DNA from 4 places in the Ensifer canadensis genome. Region 1 is predicted to be linked to each of the others. Evidence: predicted binding sites of a transcription regulator. Region 1 holds the regulator's gene; each other region holds the start of a gene.

Region 1 (5,565 bases):
CGCATCGGGCACATATTCAGACCAAGTGCCCGATACGTGCGCCAGCACGCTTTCGTGCTCCACGTCGGGGACGTTCCGCGGCCCGAGCCGATGCGTCGCAAGAGCGCTCGGCCAACGGATCGTGCGGAGAAAAAGCCTACGGCCGTTCGCATCCGTCCTGCATCATCCGCGCGAGGAGCGAACAGTCCGCGTCGCACCGTTGCCTTTCTTGGGTACGAACCTAGTTACCCATACCGTACCCAAGCGAGGAATTGCTGAATGAACCGTAATGGGCTCTATCTGATCATTGCCATGCTCGCCGTCGCCGTCATTGGTCTCGGCGCCTATGTCTACCGCGAGGAAACAAAACCGACCGGCGTAGAGATCAAGATTGGCCAGGACGGGGTTTCCGTTCAGGAGAATTGAGCGCCATCGGCCACACGCTCAACAGGTTTGGCAGCGGCGAATGCCGCTGGCGGTCGACGCCCCACGCGAGGTTCAAGGCGAACGCAGATCCGAAGGCGGTCGAAATACCGGCCATCGGTGGCGTAAGCGGCCGCGTGCTCGTTGCGAGCGTCAACGAAAGTGTGACGTAGATAGGGCGGCGAGCGCGTGATTCAGCCCCTCGCACGATGAAAGCAACAAGTCACCCAGCGCCTGCGCGATTGGCTAAAGCGGTTCTCCGTCAATAGCAGCCCGATTGTCGAATGTGAAACGCTGTGCGTGCCTGCGCAAAGGACATGCTGCCGGCACGCAGGTACGGTTTTCGGGGGGCAAGGAACATGGGCCAATGCGGCGCGTCCAACACGCGCAGCGAGGCTGCCCGCATCGCAGCCAACCACTGTTTTCAAAGCGCAATTCGACCGGGCTGCGCTTGCCCGCCAGTTTGCGAACGTCCGCAGTCGCCAACGACATGGCCTTGCGAGGACGCGCCCCGAAATGGTGATTCGGTCACTATTGTCAGTGCTGAAAATATTGTCTCTAGACAGAACTGGGAATGAATATCCCAACAGCGCGACCCGTATAGGTAGTGTCAAACAAAGCCAACAATGGAGGAAAAGACATAAAATGAAATATAAGATCGCCCTGACTGCTCTTGCCATTCTTGCCGTAACGACGGCCACCGCAAGCGCTGAGGATCTCGTCTTTCAGCTTAAGAACAAGACGAATGCCGTTTTGACGAACTTCTACACATCGCCGGTCGGTGTTGATCAGTGGGAAGACGACGTCTTCGGGCGGCAGGTGCTTAATCCGGGCGAAAGCATGGAAATTACCATCGCCGACGGACGTGATGTCTGCAAATACGACATGCGCTTTGAATTCGAAGAAGGTTCCGGTCTCGACACGACTGAAGACAAGCAGGATCTCTGCGAGTTGGGCGAGTACTCGATTCACGAGTAAAATCCGTCGAGCGTGAAAAACACTCGATCCGAAAATCTCCGTCTCGCTACCCTATGTGGCGAGACGTTGAAGTAAGAGAGCGGCTGGCCGGCATGAAGGCGGCTAGAGCGTTTCCGGTTTAAACGGAGTCACTAGGCGCTCTATCTATTTGTTTTTACGCATTTCCTGGCGGAAAACCGCTCCGCACTTTTCCTCGAATTGCGCTGGCGTGAGACGGGCTTAGTGGTAGCGGCGGATCAAGCCGACGAGCTTGCCCTGAATCTTGACCCGGTCAGGCCCGAAGATGCGCGTCTCATAGGCCGGGTTGGCGGCCTCTAGAGCAATTGAAGCGCCCTTGCGCCGGAAGCGTTTCAACGTTGCTTCCTCGTCATCGACTAGTGCCACGATGATATCGCCGGGATTGGCCGTGGTGGCATTGCGGATGATCACCGTATCGCCATCGAAAATGCCGGCCTCGATCATCGAATCACCCTTCACTTCAAGGGCGTAGTGCTCGCCGCTGCCGATCATATCGAGCGGCACGGTAATGTCGTGGGTGTTGTTCTGTATCGCCGAGATCGGCACGCCGGCGGCAATGCGGCCCATCACTGGAACCGACACGGAGCTGTTGTCGGCAACCGGCAGCGTTTTCGCCGCGGGGGCAGGGGCGGGCGGTTTGCCAAGGCTACCCTCGATGACGCTCGGCGAAAACCCGCGACGGGGCTGCGCGCTCGCAGCATAGGCTTCCGGCAGTTTGATGACTTCGAGCGCTCGGGCGCGGTTGGGAAGCCGGCGTATGAAGCCGCGTTCCTCGAGCGCTGTGATCAGCCGGTGAATGCCCGACTTGGATGCCAGGTCGAGTGCATCCTTCATCTCGTCGAAGGACGGCGGTACACCGGACTCCTTCATTCGTTCATGGATGAAAAGAAGCAATTCCTGTTGCTTGCGGGTCAGCATGGCAAGTCGCTCCAGAGGCGTGAAACAAATCAAGAACAGACACTATCTGTTCCATATGTGTTCCGCAAGTGCCTAAAATTCTGTGAATGTTGGTTCAATCAAGCGCAGATTGACCAACTCGTCGCTGCACGCGCCGCGCGAGGCTGATATGCCTCCTTCCGTTTATGGAATGAGGGTTTAATGACGAAGCTGATTCAAATCTTGCTGACCATCGTTGTCGCCGCGACCGCGATCCTTGGGTTTCGCTGGTATCAATACGTGGATAACAAGCAGAGCCCGTTTGACGAAGTTGGTATCGCGTTGAATGCGGCGATGCCCGGGCCGCTCAATCAATGGGGTTGTGACCGGCTGAAGCTGACATTTGGCAACGGACACCCGCCGCACGGTTGCGCCGCGGCCGATGGGACGCAGTGGAAATAGCCTGCCATCAAGGGATCAGCAGAAATATCGATGGGCGATCTGCTAGAGGAGGCCTGAATCAGGCCGGCTGCGTCGCGGAGCAGGCGTCCTCGAATTCCTTGACGGTTTCCGCGGAGTTGTCCTCCGGCAGCACAGCGTCGGCCGCTTCGGTCGCGACCGGCGTGTCGCCTTGATAGACGAAGGACTGGATGTAGTAGGCGATCGTTCCCTTCCAAACGTTCCGGCCGTCTATCTGCTGGCAGGGCACGGCCGTTTCGAAGTCGGCTTGCAGGTCGTCGACCGTGGCAGCGCTGAGGGCGATGTTAGGCGATGCGATAATCGAGGCGATAAGCAAGGCTGCAAGCACGGTGAACGTCCACTAGATCAGAGGTGGCGGCGATGGTTTGGTTAACGATGTGAACCGTGCTTTCGTTCCGAAGTCCAGCAAGCATGCCGGGCACTGTGCCGTGTTCAACAGTTCTTTGCGAAAGGCGAGCACTGGTGCTCAAGCTGTGGCAATGAAGGCACAAAGATTGGCGTGAGGTGCGTTGGCGTTTTCGATTTTCCGGCGCCCGCCTCAAAGCGTGGCGCTGGCAGCTGATCAACAATACCCGCCGCAAATGCTTCCGATGATGTTGGACGCCGTAATGGAGTGCGAGTGGCCAGCGGCATCCGCCTGTAGCGATCTTCGCATCTCCAGCCAAATACATACGACGTTCAAACGCGCTACGAAACCGGCATCTGACCGCGGGTGCTCGACCAGTCGCGCCGGGATGTCGCGGAGACGTTGCGCACCCCAGTTCGACTGGCCACTGACGGATATCTCTCTCGTGTCGTTAGTTCGAGAGGTTAAAGCCGACCGTCTTACTTCTTGTCTTTCTTGCCCAGGGAGAAACTGCTGCCGGCCAGCTTCACCTGTGAGCCTTCCGTCACAACGGCGGCTTTGACAGTCTTGTCCTTCTTTGGCTTTCTAACCTCGCGGTTACTTCGCACTTGACCTTTTGCCATGATCGTCTCCAATGAAAGAACACAAGGGGCGAAACGCCTTCGATTGGCGGCTTTTCCTTGGGTTCGGTTGGTTATTGATCGGCATTTTCGCCGATCGGCTAAATCTCTTCCTTCCGCGCGACAGGCATCTGCCGTTCGGTTCTTGAACCAGTCTCCAATGCGTGACCCTGATGCCGTGCTGGCTTCGGTCACAGAGTGGCGTTCGGCTCCCGGCTTCCCATTCTCCTTGAGGAGCGCAGCCCAGTCCTGCCGGGCTCGCTAGACGACAATCAGGACAGCCGGGATATCGTCGACGCGCCTTCCGTGGTGCTGGTGCCGCGCGGCTCGTAAGCGCGCTGGTCACGCAGGATCTGGAAGGCGATCGTCAAAAGCTTGCGCGCGATCGCCACACGCGCCTTGTTGGTTCCTCTGATCTTCAGATGCTCGTACTGGTCATGAAGTTGCGCATCGCTGGCGATGGCGGGGGTGACGGCTTCGACGAAAGCCCAGCGCAGCCACTTGTTGCCCTGCTTGATGATCTTGCCGTGAAAGGTCTTGCCGCCGGAGGAATAGGTCGAGGGCACCAGTCCGGCATAGGCGGCGAGCTTCTTCGGATTGCGAAAGCGGGATACATCGTCAATCTCCGCGTCGATCAGCCGGGCGAAGAACTCGCCGATGCCGGGGATCGTCTTCAACAGCTTGACGTTGGCATTGGCCTTGGTCATCGCCCGGATCGTTGCTTCCGACTGCTTGATCCGCACGTCAATGTCGCCGATGAAGGCGAGGCCACGGTCGATCTGGATGCGGTCGATCTCCGAGACGTTGACTTGCGCCAGCTGGACGCGGCCGGCCTTGCCAAACAGATCCCCGAGCTTCTTCAGCTGTGCCGTCTGCTCCGGATAGCGATCAAACACCGTGACAATGCGGTTCTTCGTCATCGTGCGCAGCCGCACGTAAAACATCCGCTCGCGCAGGGCGACGCGCAGGTCTCTTGCTCGTTCGCTGGGCGCCCAGGCCTCCGGCACCAGGTCGGCCCTGAGCAGATGCGCGAGCACCGTCGCATCGATCTTGTCGGTCTTGATCTTGGCGTCGGCAATCGCCTTGACCTTCAAAGGATGGGCGAGAACGACATCATCGCAAATGTCGTCGAGCCAGTCGTACATCACCATCCAGTTGCGCGTCGCCTCGACCACGGCATGCGAGTTCTCGCGGTAGCGTTCGAGAAACCCACCGAGCGACTGGCGATCGTTCTTCACCCGGCCCGATCTGAGCGTCTTGCCGCTGCTGTCCTGCACCACCAGATGACTATAGGATTTGTGGTAGTCGACGCCGATATGGTAATCATAAGAGGCAGTCATGCTTCCAACTCCCTTGTTGAGATCTTCGAAACCCCAATAAGGTAAGCCGAAAGGCCGGAAGCGTGACTGTCCCTCGATCATCACCTGCATCTCAATGGTCCGTTCTCTCCTGGGACGCGGCTGCTTTCATGCCACCTCCTTGGAAGGTGTGCCGGGGAACCCTGCATGGGCGCCGAATGCCGGCAAACCAGCCTGCATTGATACCGCCGTAAGTCAATGACGGTGCCGGTGGATCACTGTTTTGCCGGCGTTGCGTCGCGCATTCGTGCCCGGTGTCCGGGCACTGCGATGATAACGTCGCTTCGGTCACTTACCGTTGCGCCCCTGGGATGCTGTCGCAGGCCCTATGACGGCAGCAACTTCGGTTATCTTGTTCGCCGGAAATCCGGCGCGTTCCGAATGTTCGCGAATGACGTCGGCGCTTGATGCCTCGTGGACGCAGTAAATCTTGTCGCCGGCGACATAACTGGTGATCCATGTATATGGTACGCCAAGATCGGCGACG
Region 2 (5,565 bases), on a different replicon from region 1:
AATGGACGCCGAACTTGCGTGCCTCGTAACTTGCGGCGGCAACGACACCTCGCGCAGCCGCGCCGCCGACAGCCACCGGCTTGCCGCGCAGCTCCGGATTGTCGCGCTGTTCGACCGAAGCATAGAAGGCGTCCATATCGATATGGATGATCTTGCGCTGCCGCTCCGTTCCCGACGCATCGGCTGTAGTCTGTCTTCCGATCACGGTGTCGCTAGGCTCGGCCACGTGCCGCTCCTTACTTCCACATGGTCCGCATGCGCGCGCCCACATCGATGCGGATCTGCCTGGCGCTGCGCTCGGACGCTGAGGCGCTGACCACCGGCCAGGATGCCGTCTCGAAGAACTGCAGGAGCGTTGCCGGAATGAACCGCGTGCGCGAGGCGTAGACGTGGCGATCGCCCTGCGCATGCTGGCCGCTCGTGAAGAACCGCTGTGGGGTGATCAGCGTCAGGCTGTCCTTTGCCCGTGTCATGCCGACGTAGAGCAGCCGGCGCTCCTCTTCGATCTCATGCGTGGTGCCGACGCCAAGATCGGAGGGGATGCAGCCGTCGACGACATTGAGCATGAAGACCGAGCGCCATTCCTGCCCCTTGGCCGAATGGATCGTCGAAAGGATCAGATAGTCCTCGTCAAGCAGCGGCACGCCGGCCTGGTCGCTGGTCGCATCAGGCGGATCGAGCGTCAGTTCGGTCAGGAAGCGTTCCCGGCTCGGATAGCCGCCGGCGATCTGCTCCAGTTGCAGGAGGTCGGCCTTTCTGGTGTCCGCGTCCTCGTGGATGCGGTCGAGATGCGGCTCGTACCATTCGCGTGCCTGGGCAATTTCACCCGGCCAGCCGCCTGCCTGTTTGCGTAGCCCCTCGATCAGGGTGACGAAATCCCGCCAGTTGTCGCCGGACCGCGGCGGGGCGGGGATCTCCCCGAGGGCTGCCAGCGGTTCCGGGTCGGCGGCGATCGCGTCAAGGATCTTGCCGGCCGTCTGCGGGCCGACACCGGGGATCATGTGCAGCAGGCGAAAGCCGGCGACCCGATCCCGCGGGTTCTGCGCAAACCTGAGCACCGCCAGCATGTCCTTGACATGGGCGCTGTCGAGAAACTTCAGCCCGCCAAATTTCACGAAGGGGATATTGCGCCGGGTCAGCTCCACCTCGAGCGGCCCGCTGTGGTTCGACGAGCGAAACAGCACCGCCTGCTGCTTCAGCGTCATGCCGATCTCTCGGTTCTCCAGAACCTTCTCGACGATATAGCGCGCCTGGTCGGCTTCATCCGCGACCGCCAGCAGCTTGGGCCTTTCCGCCGACTGCCGCTCGGTCCAGAGGTTCTTGGTGAAGCGTTCCCGGGCGAGATCGATGACGCCGTTGGCAGCGGCAAGGATCGTCTGGGTGGAACGATAGTTTCGATCAAGCGTGATGACGTCGGCCGGAGGGGTGAACTCGCCCGGAAAATCCAGGATGTTGCGCACTGTCGCTGCCCGGAACGAATAGATCGACTGGGCATCGTCGCCCACGACCGTCAGGCCCCTGCCGCCTGGCTTCAACGCCATCAGCACGGATGATTGAAGCCGGTTGGTATCCTGATATTCGTCGACCAGCACATGGTCGAAACGGTTGCCGATGTCCTCGGCCAGTTCCGGCACGCTGACGGTCTGCGCCCAGTAGAGCAGCAGGTCGTCGTAATCGAGCACGTTCTGCGTCTGCTTTGCCTCGACATAACAGGAAAACAGCTGCTTCAACTGCTCCTCCCAACCGGAAACCCAGGGATAGTGCGCGCGCAAGACCTCGCTCAGCGGCGTCTCGGAGTTGACCGCCCGCGAGTAGATCGACAGGCAGGTGCCCTTGGTCGGGAAGCGGCTCTCGGTCTTCGAGAGGCCGAGCTCATGCCGGACAAGGTTCATCAGGTCGGCACTGTCTTCCCGGTCATGGATCGTGAAATCGACATTCAAGCCGATTTGCTCGGCATAGATGCGCAGCAGGCGCGCGCCGATGCCGTGGAATGTTCCGGCCCAGGTGAGCGCATCGGTGGCAACAGTGGCGTTTGCCCCAAGCACCTGGGCGCAGATGCGCTCGACCCGTCGCGCCATTTCGGAGGCCGCACGGCGCGAAAACGTCATCAGCAGGATGCGGCGGGGGTCGGCGCCATTGACGATGAGGTGGGCAACACGATGGGCGAGCGTATTCGTTTTGCCCGACCCGGCGCCGGCGATGATCAGGAGTGGCCCTGCAATCGTTTCGCCGGGTGCGGTTACGCCAAATTCGACGGCATCGCGCTGTCGATCATTCAATTTTTCCAGATAGGCCGCCGCCACGCCGAAGTCCCCGGTAAGTCTCTGCCGATTCTACCTCTCGCGCTGAACGCTGGCACCGATTGCTCGGCCCTGCGGGCGACGCCGAGGCATCCCCGCGCTCGATATGAGAGATTCACGACGGGGAACGAATTAGGAACATATCAGCCGCAGATCACATTGCAAAGGCCCGGTTGGCAATGGCTGAAATGCCCATCGGTTTCCGGTCGCAAAATGCCGGGCTAGCGTTACCGCAATCAATCCCGCCCGTGGCGACTACCGAAGCGCCACGTTTGCGGCTATCTCTGTGGGCGAAATATCGCCCATCAAGCGCATCCCAAAAGAGCCCGCCCACCCTGTGACATCAAACGATCTACAAGCCGACGATCCGCCTTCTGACACGCCGCCCTCCGACGCGCCGACCGCGCGCATGCTGTCCTGGGCGCGCAATTCGGCGGTCTATCGCCTCGAACGACAGATGATGACGGAGAAACAGTTGTTCGACGCCATCACCCGGAAGGCGCGACAGAAGTTCGAGGATATCAGCCAGCAGCAGCTCAAGGCCGTTGCCGAGTTCGCGGTCAAGTTCGCCTATGATCTGAATGCCCTGAACGACGCGGATTATGCGCAGCTCAGCACGCAGTCGGCGGTGCGCAGCGGGAAGTCGAAACGGGCGATTGCGCAGAGGCTTTCGGCGAAGGGCATCGACAGGGAAACCGCCGCCGTGGCGCTGGAGGAGACCGACGATCTGTTTGCTGCCGTGGTCTTTGCTCGCAAGCGCGCTTTCGGCCCCTTCCGCCGCGGCGAGCTCAACGACAAGCGCAAGGCCAAGGAGCTGTCCGCATTCGCTCGCAACGGTTTCGGGTTCGAGATAGGCAGAAAAGTGTTCGAGATGAGCTCGGAGCAGGCCGAGAGTGTGCTGCGGAAGGACGCTTTCACCTAAAGCGCGTCGCGATTTCCAGGATTCGCTTGCGCGCTTTAAGCTCTTGTTTTTGTGCATGTCGTCATCGCAAAACCGCTGCGCACTTTTGCGCGATATGCTTTAGACCAACTGCTAGGCTGAACGCGACTTGCCGCTTCCGTCTGCCGTCAAGTTGACTCCCCGCTCGCGCCCGACCGGGTGAATTTTGCAACACTCAGTTGGCGGCGAGCGACTGGCGAGGATCATCCACCAAAGAGATCGGCTTTGACCACATTTCGGTCACGAATGGGACCAACAGCCACAACTCTCTCCTCGCATACATCCAACCCGGAATAAAAAAGTGTCTTTTCAATTGTCCCGCCGATCACTGCTTGCAGTGGTCGCAAGCTCTATTTTGAGCGCCTGCACACAGGTCCCCAAGCCCGGTCTCGAGCCAAATGCCGCCGATAAGACCAGCAAGGACGTCATCACCCCGCCAGAGAAGGCCCCGATCGAGCTTGAGCGCAAGGATGAGCCGCCGCCAAAGCTCGATTACGCCCAGATCTACGGTCCGGTCAAGGACGAGGGCTATGATGTTCCGGGGGTGCAGTTCGATGCGATAAAGCCGGAATTCCTGCGGCAGGAGGTCGCCTATGCGACCAACGAGCCGGCCTATTCGATCGTCGTCGATACGCAGAAGATGTTCCTCTACTGGGTGCTGCCCGGCGGCAAGGCGATCCGCTATGGCGTCGGTCTTGGCGCACAGGGACGCGCCTGGAAGGGCAGGGCGGTCGTGCACTGGAAGCGCAAGTGGCCGCGTTGGACGGTGCCGGACGACATGGTCGCGCGCCAGCCGCACCTGAAGAAATATGGCATCGAGGCGGGCGGCATGGATCCGGGCCTCAGCAATCCGCTCGGCGCGCGGGCGATGTATATCTTCCAGGATGGCCAGGATACGCTCTACCGCATCCATGGGTCGCCGCAGTGGCGCTCGATCGGCAAGAACGCTTCGGCCGGTTGCGTGCGGATGCTGCAGCAGGACGCAATCGACCTCTATAATCGCGTCCGGGGAAAGACGCCGCTGCTCGTCATCTGAGGCCAGCTGTCGACCGTGGGAGCGTTGAATGCTCCCACGGTCGACATCGCCGGTCCTAATAAATCGGCGGGGGTGCGCCGGGGATGCCGCCTTCGCCAGGCAGGAGATTGTCCTGCGGCTGGGCCGGTGTTTGCGCCGCCATTCCGCCGCCCGAAAGGTCCGTCACCACGACCGGCGTGCCGTTCGGCACGCGGTCATAGAGATCGACGACGTCCTGGTTGATCATGCGCACGCACCCCGACGACACCGACTGGCCGATGGTCCACCATTCCGGGGAGCCATGGATGCGGTAAAGCGTATCTTCCCCGTTCTGGAAGATATACATCGCGCGGGCGCCAAGCGGGTTCTTCAACCCCGGCTCCATGCCGCCGGCCTCGATGCTGTACTGCTGCAGTTCCGGCTGGCGTGCGACCATTTCGTTCGGCGGTTTCCAGCGCGGCCAAGGCCGCTTGTACTGGATGACGCCGCGACCGGCCCAGGCGAAGCCGGCCCGGCCGAGGCCGACGCCGTAGCGCATCGCCTGGCCGTTCTCATAGACGCGATAGAGGAAATGGTTGCCGACATCGACAACCAAAGTGCCGGGCCGCTCGCCCGTCGGATCGGGCACCATCTGCCTGTAATATCGCGGGTCGATCTTTTCGTAAGGGATCGCCGGCAGAGGATAGGTTTCTCCCGGCCGTTCGCCATACATCTCGGAGAGCACGGTGTTGGCGGCGGGCACCGGTTCCGGCGCCGGGGCGTATTGCTGTGCAACCCGCTCGCGCGTCGAGCCGCACCCCGCCAAACCGAGCACCGCCATGCCGGCGGAAAGCTTGAGGAAGGATCGGCGGCAGACGTCACGTTGCGGCATGGGGAACCTCAATTACCTGTGTTCGGTGACTACCGGGGGAATGGCGCATCTAGCGCTGCTCATCTCCCGCCGCCACCGATCACAGGCCGGCATAGGGATCTGCCAGCGCCGCGTCCGGTCGGCTAATGGGGTATTTAGTTCCCGAGATCTTGGCGGCCAGCTTTTCAGCGCCGTTTTTCTCAAGCAGCGTCCGGAAGCTTGGATGCATGCCGCCATCGACATAGGAATTCACCGGAGCGGGCGTCTGATTGGCGACTATGCCCGCGACCTTGGCGTCTTCCGTTTGCAGCCTTGCCATCAGCCCGGCGTCCGATGTTGCCGTGGTCGCAGGGCAGGCGCCAAGCGGGTCGGTCGGCTCGCCGTTGGCAAAGTCGGTGTTGAAGACGTAACGACCGCCACAGACCGAAACCTTCGGCTGGCGCTTCGTCGCTTCAAAGAT
Region 3 (5,565 bases), 1.4 Mb from region 1:
TGCTCTTCGTCAGCATCGGCATACTCTTCCGGCTGCTGCGCATCATTACCGGAAACCAGACCTTGCTGGCCACGGCGCTGACGGCGCTTTTCCTGCTGCCGTCGATGATGATGGGCGAATTGCTGCAGCAGTTCTTCGGCCTTATCCCGACCTGACAGACGTCACGCGCCATCTGAGCGCGACGTTACCTTCCTCAGTAATCGACCTGCATGAAATAAAGCCCGTCGGGCGGCGCCACCGGACCGCAGGCCTTGCGGTCGCGCGCTTCGAGTGCCGCCTGCAGCTCGTCCGGCGTCCATTTGCCTTCGCCAACCAGCTTCAGCGAGCCGGCGAAGGAACGGATCTGATTGTGCAGGAAGCTCTGCGCCGTGGCGCGAATTTCGATCAGATTGCCGGTGCGAGAGACATCCAGCCGGTCGAGCGTGCGCATCGGGCTTGTCGCCTGGCAATGGACGGAGCGGAAGGTGGTGAAGTCGTGGTGGCCGACGAGCCGTTGCGCGCCTTCATGCATCGCCTCGTGATCGAGCGGCTTCGTCACCCACCAGGCACGCTTCGCCTCCAGCGCCAGCCGCGACGGACGGCAGATGATGCGGTAGAGATAATGCCGGCGCAGCGCCGAAAACCGTGCGTCGAAGGCGTCTGTGACTTCCTGGGCGTCGAGGATCGAGACGCCCTCGCCGGCCATGCCCAGATGCGCGTTCAGCGCATTGCGCAGCGTGTGAGGTTTCCACTCGCGCGTCAGGTCCGCATGCGCCACCTGCCCGACGGCATGAACGCCGGAATCGGTCCGCCCGGCACCGCGGATCGAGACGGTTTCGCCGGTCAAGGACAGGATCGCTTTTTCGATCGCGCCCTGGACGGAAGCGCCGTTGTCCTGGCGCTGCCAGCCGACATAGTTGGAGCCGTCATATTCGACGATCAGTCGAAAGCGCGGCATCAGCCGACCCTCGTGCCGGCGGCGATGGGCGTACCGCGCAGGAAATCGGCAACACTGAGAGCCTTGCCGCCTGCCCGCTGCAGCCGCGTCGGCCGCACGGCACCGTCGCTGCAGGCAATGGTGAGAGTGTCGTCGAGCACCGTTCCGGCGGTTCCTGCCGCCGTCACGCGCTCGGAGTTCAAAACCTTGATGCGCTCCGGCTTGCCGGCGATCTCGAGCTCAAACCAGGCGCCGGGAAAAGGCGACAGGCCGCGAATATGGTCGTGCACTTCGCGCGCGGTCCTCGCAAAATCGATGCGAGTCTCGGCCTTGCTGATCTTGGCGGCGTAGACGACGCCCTCGCCCGCCTGCTCGGTCAGTGGCAGGTCATCGGCCTCAAGCTTGCCGATCGCTTCCTTCATCAGGTTAGCGCCGACCTGCATCAGCCGGTCATGCAGCTCGCCCGCCGTCATCGTCTCGCCGATCTGCACCGCCTTGGTGAGCGCGACCGGGCCTGTGTCCAACCCCTTGTCCATCTTCATCACCATCATGCCGGTCTCATGGTCGCCGGCCATGATGGCACGCTGGATGGGAGCCGCACCACGCCAGCGCGGCAAGAGCGAGGCATGGCCATTATAGCAGCCGAGCCGCGTTCCGGTCAGGATCGCTTCCGGCAACAGCAGGCCATAGGCGACGACAACGGCAACGTCAGCATTGAAATCACGGAAGGTCTGGCGATCGGCTTCGTCCTTGAAGTTGACGGGCGTGAGCACGGGAACGCCGAGCAGCTCGGCCGCCTGGTGCACCGGCGACTTCTGCAGGTCGAGCCCGCGCCGTCCGCCGGGCCGCGGCGGCTGGGTATAGACGGCAACGATCTCGTGACCTGCCCCTGCGAGTGCGGCAAGCGTCGGTACGGAAAATTCCGGCGTTCCCATGAAGATGATGCGAAGCGACAAGGCGGATACTCCGACCGTTTGAAATCAGGCCCCTTCAAACGGGTTTACGCGCCTCAAATCAAGCCCCTCAACGACAAAGCGCCCTGCGGGCGCTTTCCTCGGGATCAGATCGCCTTGGCGCCGCGGGTCTTTGCAGCCTTGGTGAACCTGCGGATCACCATGTCCCGCTTGAGCTTGGAGATGTGGTCAATGAACAGCACGCCGTTCAAGTGATCGATCTCATGCTGCAGGCAGGTCGCCAGCAGGCCGTCGGCCTTGACGATCTGTTCCTTGCCGTCACGGTCGAGGTGCTTGACGGTGACCTCCGCCGGACGCTCCACCTCGGCATAATAATCCGGAATGGAGAGGCAGCCTTCTTCATAGACCGAGAACGCGTCGGACGAAGCGACGATTTCGGGATTGATGAAAACGTGCGGGGTCTTCTCGTCGCCTTCCTTGGAGACGTCGAGAACCAGCATGCGTTTCGCCACGCCGATCTGGATGGCGGCGAGCCCGATACCCGGGGCGTCATACATCGTCTCGAGCATATCGTCGGCCAGGCGACGGATGTCGGCATCGATGGTTTCGATCGGGGTCGAGACCTGACGCAGAACAGGATCGGGAAGGATGATAAGCGGCTTGATCGTCATATCGCTCCCATAACCGATCTTTCCATCCGGGTGCAAGAAAATTGGCGCGCACGCTACGGGCATCGCGGCAATGTCGTCTCCCGTTAACCGCGCCGGGTAAATGTTCTCGTTTTGATCTGGTCTTCAAAAAAGAATCTGTTAGGCTTGCCGCATGGAACCTGCGCCAATTTCGTTTGACCAGCCTGTTTTTCTCATCGGCACCGTGCCGGTCACTGTCGCCCATCTCTGCATGGTTCTGGCCGTGCTGGCGATTGGCTTCGTGGTGATGACCGTTTCGCGGCGGCGGCGGGCGGGCGACGACGAGCGTCACGAGCAGATGGCCATGCTGCTGGCAGCGCAGACGGAAATGCAGGGCCGCATCGCGGCAATGGCCGACGTGTTCGGCAGCCGCCAGGCGGAACTGAACCAGACGCTGAGCCAGCGGATCGATGGCATGACGCACCGGATCGGCGCCTCGATCAGCGAGCAGACCAAGGCGACGCACGAAAACCTGCGGCGATTGCAGGAGCGCCTGGCAGTGATCGACACCGCCCAGAACAACATCCAGTCGCTGGCCAAGGACATGGCCGGGCTGCAGGCCATCCTTTCGAACAAGCAGACACGCGGCGCCTTCGGCCAGTCGCGTATGGAAACGATCGTCGCCGACGGCCTGCCGATGGGCGCCTTTGCCTTCCAGACGACGCTTTCCAACGGCGCCCGGCCGGACTGCACCATCCGCATGCCGAACGACCAACCGCCGCTGGTGATTGACGCGAAGTTTCCGCTGGAGGCCTGGAACGGCATGCGGGACGCTGCAACGCCTGAGCGCCGGCAACAGATGGTGCAACTGTTCCGCCGCGACATGGAGGTGCATGTCCGCGATATCGCCAGCAAGTACCTGATCCCCGGCGAGACGCAGGAGACGGCTTTCCTCTTCGTTCCCTCGGAATCGATCTTCGCTGAAATCCACGAGCATTTCGAAGCGATCGTCCAGAAGGCGCATCGCCAGCGGATCGTCATCGTCTCGCCGTCGCTGCTGCTCCTGTCGATCCAGGTGATCCAGTCGATCCTCCGTGACGCCCGCATGCGCGAGCAGGCGCATCTCATCCAGGGGGAAGTGGGGCGGCTGATGGAGGACTTGACGCGCCTCGACGAACGGGTCCGCAAGCTGCAGGGTCACTTCGCCATGAGCCAGAAGGATGTCGAAGAGATCCTCATCTCCTCGGGCAAGCTTTCCCGCCGCGGCGCCAAGATCGAAGCGCTGGAACTTGAGGCGGAAGGTGCGGCACGACCGGAAGAACCGCGCCATGCCGTCGACAATCGCGTCGGGCAATTGCGCCTCAGGGTGGTTGACGAGGACTGACGGTCTCGGGCACTCTCCGGCCAAAATCAGCAATTCGACGGGACATCTTCACATGATCACTGTTTTTGGGTCCATCAATATGGACCTGATCGCCACGACCGCGCGTCTGCCGAAGCCGGGCGAAACCGTTGCCGGCTCGGGCTTTTCGACTGCCGCCGGTGGCAAGGGCGCCAATCAGGCGCTGGCCGCACGGCGTGCCGGCGCCATCGTTCACATGGCCGGCGCCGTCGGCTCGGACAGCTTTGCCGACGGCGCGCTCGAATTGCTGCGGGAGGCCGGCGCCGACCTGTCCTTGACCAAAACCGTCGAGGAGCCGACGGGCACGGCCCATATCCTCGTCGGCGGTGAAGGCGAGAATGTCATTGTCGTCGTTGCCAGCGCCAACGCAACGGTCAACGAAGCCGATGCAGTTGCCGCCGTTGGTGGCCTGAACGCCGGCGACACCCTGATGCTGCAGCTGGAGATACCGGCAGCGTCGGTGGAAAAGGCGCTCTCGGAAGCCCGGCGCAAGGGCATTCGCTCCGTCATCAATATCGCGCCCCTGACCCCGGAAGCGGCCCGCCTCGGCCGGCTGGCCGATATCGTCATCGCCAACGAGACGGAGTTCGAACTTTTGGCCGGCAAGACCGGGATCGAAGGTCACGAACGCGAAGAGGCAATGAGAAAGCTGCACGCCGAAACCGGCCACACAGTCATCGTCACGCTGGGCGCGGAAGGCGTCATCGCCGTGCACGAAGGCGAGGTCCATCGCGCCCGCGGCCTAAAGATCGACCCGGTCGATACCGTCGGTGCCGGCGATACGTTCTGCGGTTACCTGGCTGCAAGCCTCGACGAGAAGCTCGCATTTCCCGACGCGCTCCGACGCGCCGCGGTGGCGGGTTCACTCGCCTGCCTGAAGCGCGGCGCCCAGCCCTCGATCCCGCTTGCCTCGGAAGTCGAGCCGCGCATCTAAGGGCCTGATCCGATCTTGAAGTGCGTTGCGATCGTTCGATTGCCGCACTTCAAAGCTCTCGCTTTTGCCGATGTCGTTATCGCAAATAGCTGCACACTTTTCCGGGCAGACTTTGACGCCCGTCGCGCGACCTGGTTTGAACGGCGAGGCTTTCCGTTCCTGCTGTGCCGAAAGCGCCCTTTCAGCGGGCAACGACCCTGAAAATCACTCTTCGACAGCCTTTGCGCAATCCGGACAGTCTTTGTCGCGGAGGTAAAACTTTGCGCGGAAATTCTCCATGAGCGGCGCATGAATTGGCCGTTGCGTTGGCCCAATCTTAAGATTTGCTCGGCTATTCAAGACCATGAGAAAGCCGGTTCCCCAAGGAATGGGCAGCCTCCTTAATGCCGGTCGGCATCTGGCGCTCCATGATGGAGTTTCACCCACATTGTGAAATGCGTTCGCCGCAGGTTGTCTCCTGCGGACCTCCCAGCACGTGAGGATTTCATGTTCAAGTTCCAAGCCAAATCGCTGGCGACCAAGCTGATCGCGGTGACAGGCGGCACGATCGCGCTCGTGTTGCTCGCCTCGAACTTCGTTCTCATCTCCCAGACACAGGAGCGCGTCGAAACGCTGGTGCTCGACCAGGCAACCGGCGAAGCGAAAGCCATCACTTCTGATATCGCCGGCGGCATCGGCGAACTGGCAAGCGCTTCGCGCTCGATGGCCGGCATCCTTGGCCGCAGCCACGCGGAAAAATCGATGGAACGCGCCGGTGTAATCAACATCCT
Region 4 (5,565 bases), 270 kb from region 1:
GTCCACGGCACCGTCGACACGGCCTCGCCCGGTTTCTGCTTGCGGAAATAGTATTCGTTGAAGGCCTTGAGCGTCGCTGAATTGAGCAGGTTGAACGGTGGCGAAAACGGCACCGAGAGCTTCATGCCTTTCGGCATATCGGGAAGCTCGCAAGAGCCATCGGCATGGTCGCCGGCCAGCAGAACCCCACGGCCCATACGCCGTCCCGTTGCAAGCTGGTCGATCCAGGCGACTGAGTATTCGTGTTCTTCGTCGACGCGATCGACGAGACCAAAGTATTCGTCGAGATTATCGAAGCGGATCGCGTGCTGCTGCACATGCGGCGACGGCACCTTGGTGAGGCGAAGACTGACGGTCAGGATCAAGCCGGTGAGCCCCATTCCGCCGATCGTGGCGGAAAACAGCTCCTGGTTCTCCGCCGGAGTGCAGGCCAGGTGCTCGCCATTGGAACGCAGGAGCGTAAAGCCAGTCACATGATTGCCGAAGGTACCGCGGGCATGGTGGTTCTTGCCGTGGACATCGTTGGCAAGCGCGCCGCCAACGGTGACAAAAGCCGTACCTGGTGTCACGGGAAGAAAGAAGCGGTGCGGAATGGCGCGGGCCAAAACGTCGCCAAGGGTAACGCCGGCTTCGCAGGTCATCATCCCTGTGCCCGGATCGAAGGCGATTATGCGCGCGTGTCGACGGTTGTCGATCAGCATGCCGCGATCGTTATGGCAGCTGTCGCCGTAGCTGCGGCCGTTGCCGAACGGCAGGAAGGCATCGGGCTCGATATTGCCGATGCGATCTTCGTAGTCGTCGGGTGAAATGCCCTGTCGTGGCCGACGGTCGAGCCGGCCCCAACTTTCGTAGTCTTGTGTGTTCATTGCGGCCCGACGGCTCCGAAAAGAATAAGTAACGCCCCGATCAGCATGGTCAGCTGGCTGCGCCAATCGCGCATGATGAAGACCACCGGATCCTCGTGCAGCATGCCACGGCGCGCCAGCATCCAGATCCGAAGGAGCATATAAAGCACCAGCGGGCAAAGCGGCCACAATGCCCACGGCGTCGTGTACATTTCCTGCAGTTCCTTGCTGTGCACGTAAAGCGCAAGCACCAGAGCGGAAGTGAAGGCTGAGGCCACGCCTGCCTGCCCGACCATCTCGAAATCGACCGCGAGATAGCCGCGCCCGGGAACGGCACCGCCGTCCTTGTTGTCGAATTCATGCAGTTCGACGTAGCGCTTCACCAGAGCCAGGCTGAGGAAAAAGAAGATCGCGAACGACACCAGCCAGAAGGAAAGTTCCGTTCCGGTCGCCGCCGCACCGGCAACGATACGGGTCGTGTAGAGGCCGGCAAGCGTGAACACGTCGACGAGAAGCTTGCGCTTGAGCACAAAGGTGTAGGCCGTCGTAGCACAGGCATAAAACGCCAGCACGCCAGCAAACTTCCACGGAAGGAGAAAGGTCAGCGAAACCGAGGCCAGGGTCAGGCAGACGACCAGCACCAATGCCGTCGGCACCGACATCTGGCCGCTGGCAAGCGGCCGGTTGCGCTTCTTCGCGTGGCGCCGGTCGTTCGCCAGATCGGAGAGGTCGTTGATGACGTAGACGGCGGAGGCCAGGAAGCTGAACGCAAAGAATGCGATGGCAACACTCACCAGCGCATCCAGATGCAGCACCTCATGATTGAGGATCATCGGCACGCCGATCAGCACGTTCTTCGCCCACTGATGGACGCGGATCGACTTCAGCGGCGCAAGCATGCTCACTTTGCCGGTGTCGAGTTTCTCGGCATCGTGACTACGACGCCATTTCTCAGCCGCCGCATCGGGTGCCACGACGATTGCCCGGCGCGACGCCTCGAAGACCGCGATGTCGTCGCGGCTGTTGCCCATATAGTCGAAGCCACCTTCGCCGAACCGTTCCACCAACGCATCACGCTTTCGGCTGCTGGTCAGATTGAGTGCCTCCGACGAATGCATGATCGAAGAAAAGAGCCCGATATGCGCTTCGACCTCTCGCGCGACGGAAGGTGCAGCACCGGTAACCAGCACGATGTCGCGTCCTTGGGCCTTTTCGGCGGCCAATCGAGCAAGGACGGCCTGGCGATACGGCCAGTCCGCCGCCATTCGTCCGGAGCGCAAGGCAACCTCATGTTTCAGACGCGCCTTGCCCTGCGATAGCCACATGAGCATCGGGAAGAGCATCAGCGGATTGCGCAAAACGATGATCGCAGCACCTTCCCACAGTGTGTCGGCAGCCAGTAAGGTGCCATCCAAGTCGACACACAACGGAATTTGCCGTGTTTCGATATGCGCATTCATGAAATCTACCCCAGCAATATCTGCCGGGGATAATCGCGCCGATCACTTTCAAAGGTGGAAATAAGCAGCGCGCCTACACCCGGAAATTGCCGTTCTGGTTAACAAATGCCGAGCCGCGAGCGATGTCCGTCAGCGGCTGCCGATCCAGTTCAAGGCGTCGCGCCAATCGGTCATACGGACCGGCGTTCCATGCGATCCGGTCTCAAAGAGCACGAAGCGGGCCGGATAGCCCTGCCCTTTCAACGCGCTGTACAGCGCCTTCTGGCTCGCTGCCGGATAGACACTATCTCGGCTGCCATGGCTGAAGAACATCGGCAATTTCGCCTTGTAGGCGGCGCTCTTGGTAAAATCAGGATCGGCAGCGCCGCCCATGATCATCATGCCGCCAAGCGCTGCCACAGCGCCCGCGTCACGAGACACACCCCAGCAAATGAAACTGCCCATGGAGGCACAGGCCAGCACGACAGGTCTCCCGCCGGAGCGCTCGGCGGCAAGTTTGACCAGGCCTGCAACGTCCGCGGCCCCGGCCGCATCGAAGGACCGCACGCTCGGCGCGTAATAAACGCCCCCATTGGCGACAGCGAGGTTCTTCAGGCGATTGAAGTTGCCGCCGAAGGAGAAATCATTGGCGCCGAGGCGCCGGTCTCCCCCGCGTCCATGGATGAAAATCACGGTGAATGCTGCGCCGCGCTCCCGACCGACGCGCGTCACGTCGAGCGAGCGCCCGCCAACATCGAGCGTCTCGTTGACCTGCTCGCCTTTGACACCCAACGAGACGAAGGCGCGTTTGACGCGCCGCTCCGGAATTTCGTCGCGTTCATTGATATCGCGCAGTTCCTGATAGTCGACGACGCGGTAGTCACCGCCCTCGCTCTCCTCCAGCACCTTGCCGTATGAAAACAGATCGTCCTTGTAGGGCTTAAGCACCTGCGCCTCGGCGCAAACGATCGAGCTTGCAAAAAGGCCGACGGACAGAAAAATGGCGGCAAGCCGGCGAAAGCAAAAATCAGCTGTGGACACGGACAACGAAGGGCTCCCTGGTTCGCGGCAAAGCCTTGCCATCGGCCCGACAGCAAAGCAACAGTTGGTAACAAACGCCGACGCAGAGGCTTTATTTTGCAGGCATCCGGCGCGGCCATTCTCCTTTTGTTCGCACAATCGGCAAGAGTCTGGCAGAATTCGGGTGATTCGAATGACTGGGGATGGCGACAAGACCGAGGTCTTGCTATGGCCTTCAGCACCTCCGCACGACAGGAATGATCTAGACGCCCCATGGACGACAACAGCGACCTCTTCTCCGCAATACCCGAACAACCGAAGCCCGTCGTGGCAGACGCCGCGCCTGTTGCGCGAACGGCGCCGGCTCCGCGTGAAGAACCGCGCCCTGCTCCCAAAGGCAGCGACAGCGGCGACTATGATGCTTCGGCGATCGAGGTGCTGGAGGGGCTGGAGCCTGTCCGTCGGCGTCCGGGCATGTATATCGGCGGCACCGATGAAAAGGCGTTGCACCATCTCTTCGCCGAAGTCATCGACAACTCGATGGACGAAGCGGTGGCGGGGCACGCCAACTTCATCGAAGTCCATCTCGACGCCGACGGCTATCTGTCGGTAACCGACAACGGCCGCGGCATTCCGGTCGAAAACCATCCCAAATTCCCGGGCAAATCGACGCTCGAAGTCGTCATGACGGTTCTGCATGCCGGCGGCAAGTTCGACGGCAAGGCCTATGAAACTTCCGGCGGTCTGCACGGCGTCGGCGTCTCCGTCGTCAACGCGCTGTCGGACGATCTCGAAGTCGAGGTTGCCAGAAATCGCAAGCTCTATCGCCAGCGCTTTTCGCGCGGCGTGCCGCAGGGTGGCCTGGAGGAGCTAGGTGACGTCCACAACCGACGCGGAACGCGGGTTCGGTTTCATCCCGATCCGCAGATTTTCGGACCGCATGCCCGCTTCGAGCCGGCGCGCCTGTTCCGCATGGCACGCTCGAAGGCCTATCTCTTCGGCGGCGTCGAAATCCGCTGGTCGTGTGATCCGTCGCTGCTGCCGGAAGGCTCCGAGATACCGGACCGGGCGGTGTTCCACTTCCCCGGCGGCCTGAAGGACTATCTTGCCGCAACGCTCGGAAAGGAGTTCACGGTTACCCGCGAGATCTTTGCCGGCAAGTCCGAGAAGTCGAACGGCCACGGATCGCTCGAATGGGCCGTCACCTGGTATGGTGGCGACCAGCAAGTCCATTCCTATTGCAACACCATTCCGACGCCTGAAGGCGGGACGCACGAGGCAGGTTTCCGCATCGCGCTCACAAAGGGTCTGAAGAATTACGCCGAGCTGACGCAGAACAAGCGCGCCGCCATTATCACCACCGATGACGTGATGATTTCAGCCGCTGGCATGCTCTCGGTCTTCATTCGCGAGCCGGAATTCGTCGGCCAGACGAAGGACAAGCTGGCAACCGTCGAAGCACAGCGCATCGTCGAAAACGCCCTGCGCGATCCTTTCGATCATTATCTTGCCGACAACCCGGCCGAGGCGGCAAAACTGCTTGAATGGGTGATCGAGCGCGCCGACGAGCGCGTCCGCCGCCGCAAGGAAAAGGAAGTCAACCGCAAGACCGCGGTGCGCAAGCTGCGCCTGCCCGGCAAGCTTGCCGACTGCTCGCAGAACACAGCCGAAGGTGCGGAACTTTTCATCGTCGAAGGGGATTCGGCTGGCGGCTCGGCCAAGCAGGCGCGTAACCGCGCGAACCAGGCCATCCTGCCGCTTCGCGGCAAGATCCTCAACGTCGCCAGCGCCGGTCGGGAAAAGCAGGGCGCCAACCAGCAGATCGGCGACCTGATCCAGGCGCTCGGCTGCGGTACTCGCAGCAAATACCGGGAAGAGGACCTGCGCTACGAACGCATCGTCGTCATGACCGACGCCGACGTCGACGGCGCGCACATCGCCTCGCTGCTGATCACCTTCTTCTACCAGGAGATGCCGGAGCTCATCCGCGGCGGCCACCTCTATCTCGCCGTACCCCCGCTCTACCGCCTGAGCCAGGGCTCGAAGACGCTCTATGCCCGCGACGACGCCCATCGCGAAGAGCTGATGCGCACCGAATTCAACGGCCGCGGCAAGGTCGAAGTCGGCCGGTTCAAAGGTCTCGGCGAGATGCTGCCGGCGCAGCTCAAGGAAACGACAATGGATCCGAAGTTCCGCACGCTGCTCAAGGTCCAAATCGACGACGTCGATTTCGAAGGCACGCGCGAAGCCGTCGACAGCCT

What was found. Region 1 encodes LexA, which represses DNA repair genes until DNA is damaged. Its sites were predicted from a motif close to TGTTCNNNNTGTGTTCNG; they were not measured.
Region 2: J3R84_RS21600 (ATP-dependent helicase) is a predicted target of LexA. The motif match lies at 2,424-2,441, and genes of this name have one in related genera.
Region 3: J3R84_RS00290 (DNA recombination protein RmuC) is a predicted target of LexA. The motif match lies at 2,603-2,620, and genes of this name have one in related genera.
Region 4: parE (DNA topoisomerase IV subunit B) is a predicted target of LexA. The motif match lies at 3,442-3,459, and genes of this name have one in related genera.

The regions. Positions count from the first base shown of each region.
Region 1 is NZ_CP083370.1:1,454,669-1,460,233, forward strand. It holds gene J3R84_RS07185 (hypothetical protein) at 259-405, shown strand; gene J3R84_RS07190 (hypothetical protein) at 1,048-1,380, shown strand; gene lexA (transcriptional repressor LexA) at 1,600-2,316, opposite strand; gene J3R84_RS07200 (hypothetical protein) at 2,497-2,736, shown strand; gene J3R84_RS07205 (hypothetical protein) at 2,795-3,082, opposite strand; gene J3R84_RS07210 (hypothetical protein) at 3,580-3,723, opposite strand; gene J3R84_RS07215 (IS110 family RNA-guided transposase) at 3,993-5,060, opposite strand; gene J3R84_RS07220 (DUF4242 domain-containing protein) at 5,367-5,565, opposite strand, start outside.
Region 2 is NZ_CP083371.1:423,041-428,605, forward strand. It holds gene dinB (DNA polymerase IV) at 1-202, opposite strand, end outside; gene J3R84_RS21600 (ATP-dependent helicase) at 237-2,303, opposite strand; gene recX (recombination regulator RecX) at 2,710-3,222, shown strand; gene J3R84_RS21610 (L,D-transpeptidase) at 3,542-4,276, shown strand; gene J3R84_RS21615 (L,D-transpeptidase) at 4,332-5,126, opposite strand; gene J3R84_RS21620 (L,D-transpeptidase family protein) at 5,206-5,565, opposite strand, start outside.
Region 3 is NZ_CP083370.1:58,470-64,034, reverse strand. It holds gene J3R84_RS00310 (hypothetical protein) at 1-155, shown strand, start outside; gene truA (tRNA pseudouridine(38-40) synthase TruA) at 194-937, opposite strand; gene fmt (methionyl-tRNA formyltransferase) at 937-1,872, opposite strand; gene def (peptide deformylase) at 1,977-2,501, opposite strand; gene J3R84_RS00290 (DNA recombination protein RmuC) at 2,653-3,843, shown strand; gene J3R84_RS00285 (ribokinase) at 3,896-4,795, shown strand; gene J3R84_RS00280 (methyl-accepting chemotaxis protein) at 5,282-5,565, shown strand, end outside.
Region 4 is NZ_CP083370.1:1,186,718-1,192,282, reverse strand. It holds gene J3R84_RS05870 (FAD-binding oxidoreductase) at 1-866, opposite strand, end outside; gene J3R84_RS05865 (UbiA family prenyltransferase) at 863-2,305, opposite strand; gene J3R84_RS05860 (alpha/beta hydrolase) at 2,435-3,367, opposite strand; gene parE (DNA topoisomerase IV subunit B) at 3,578-5,565, shown strand, end outside.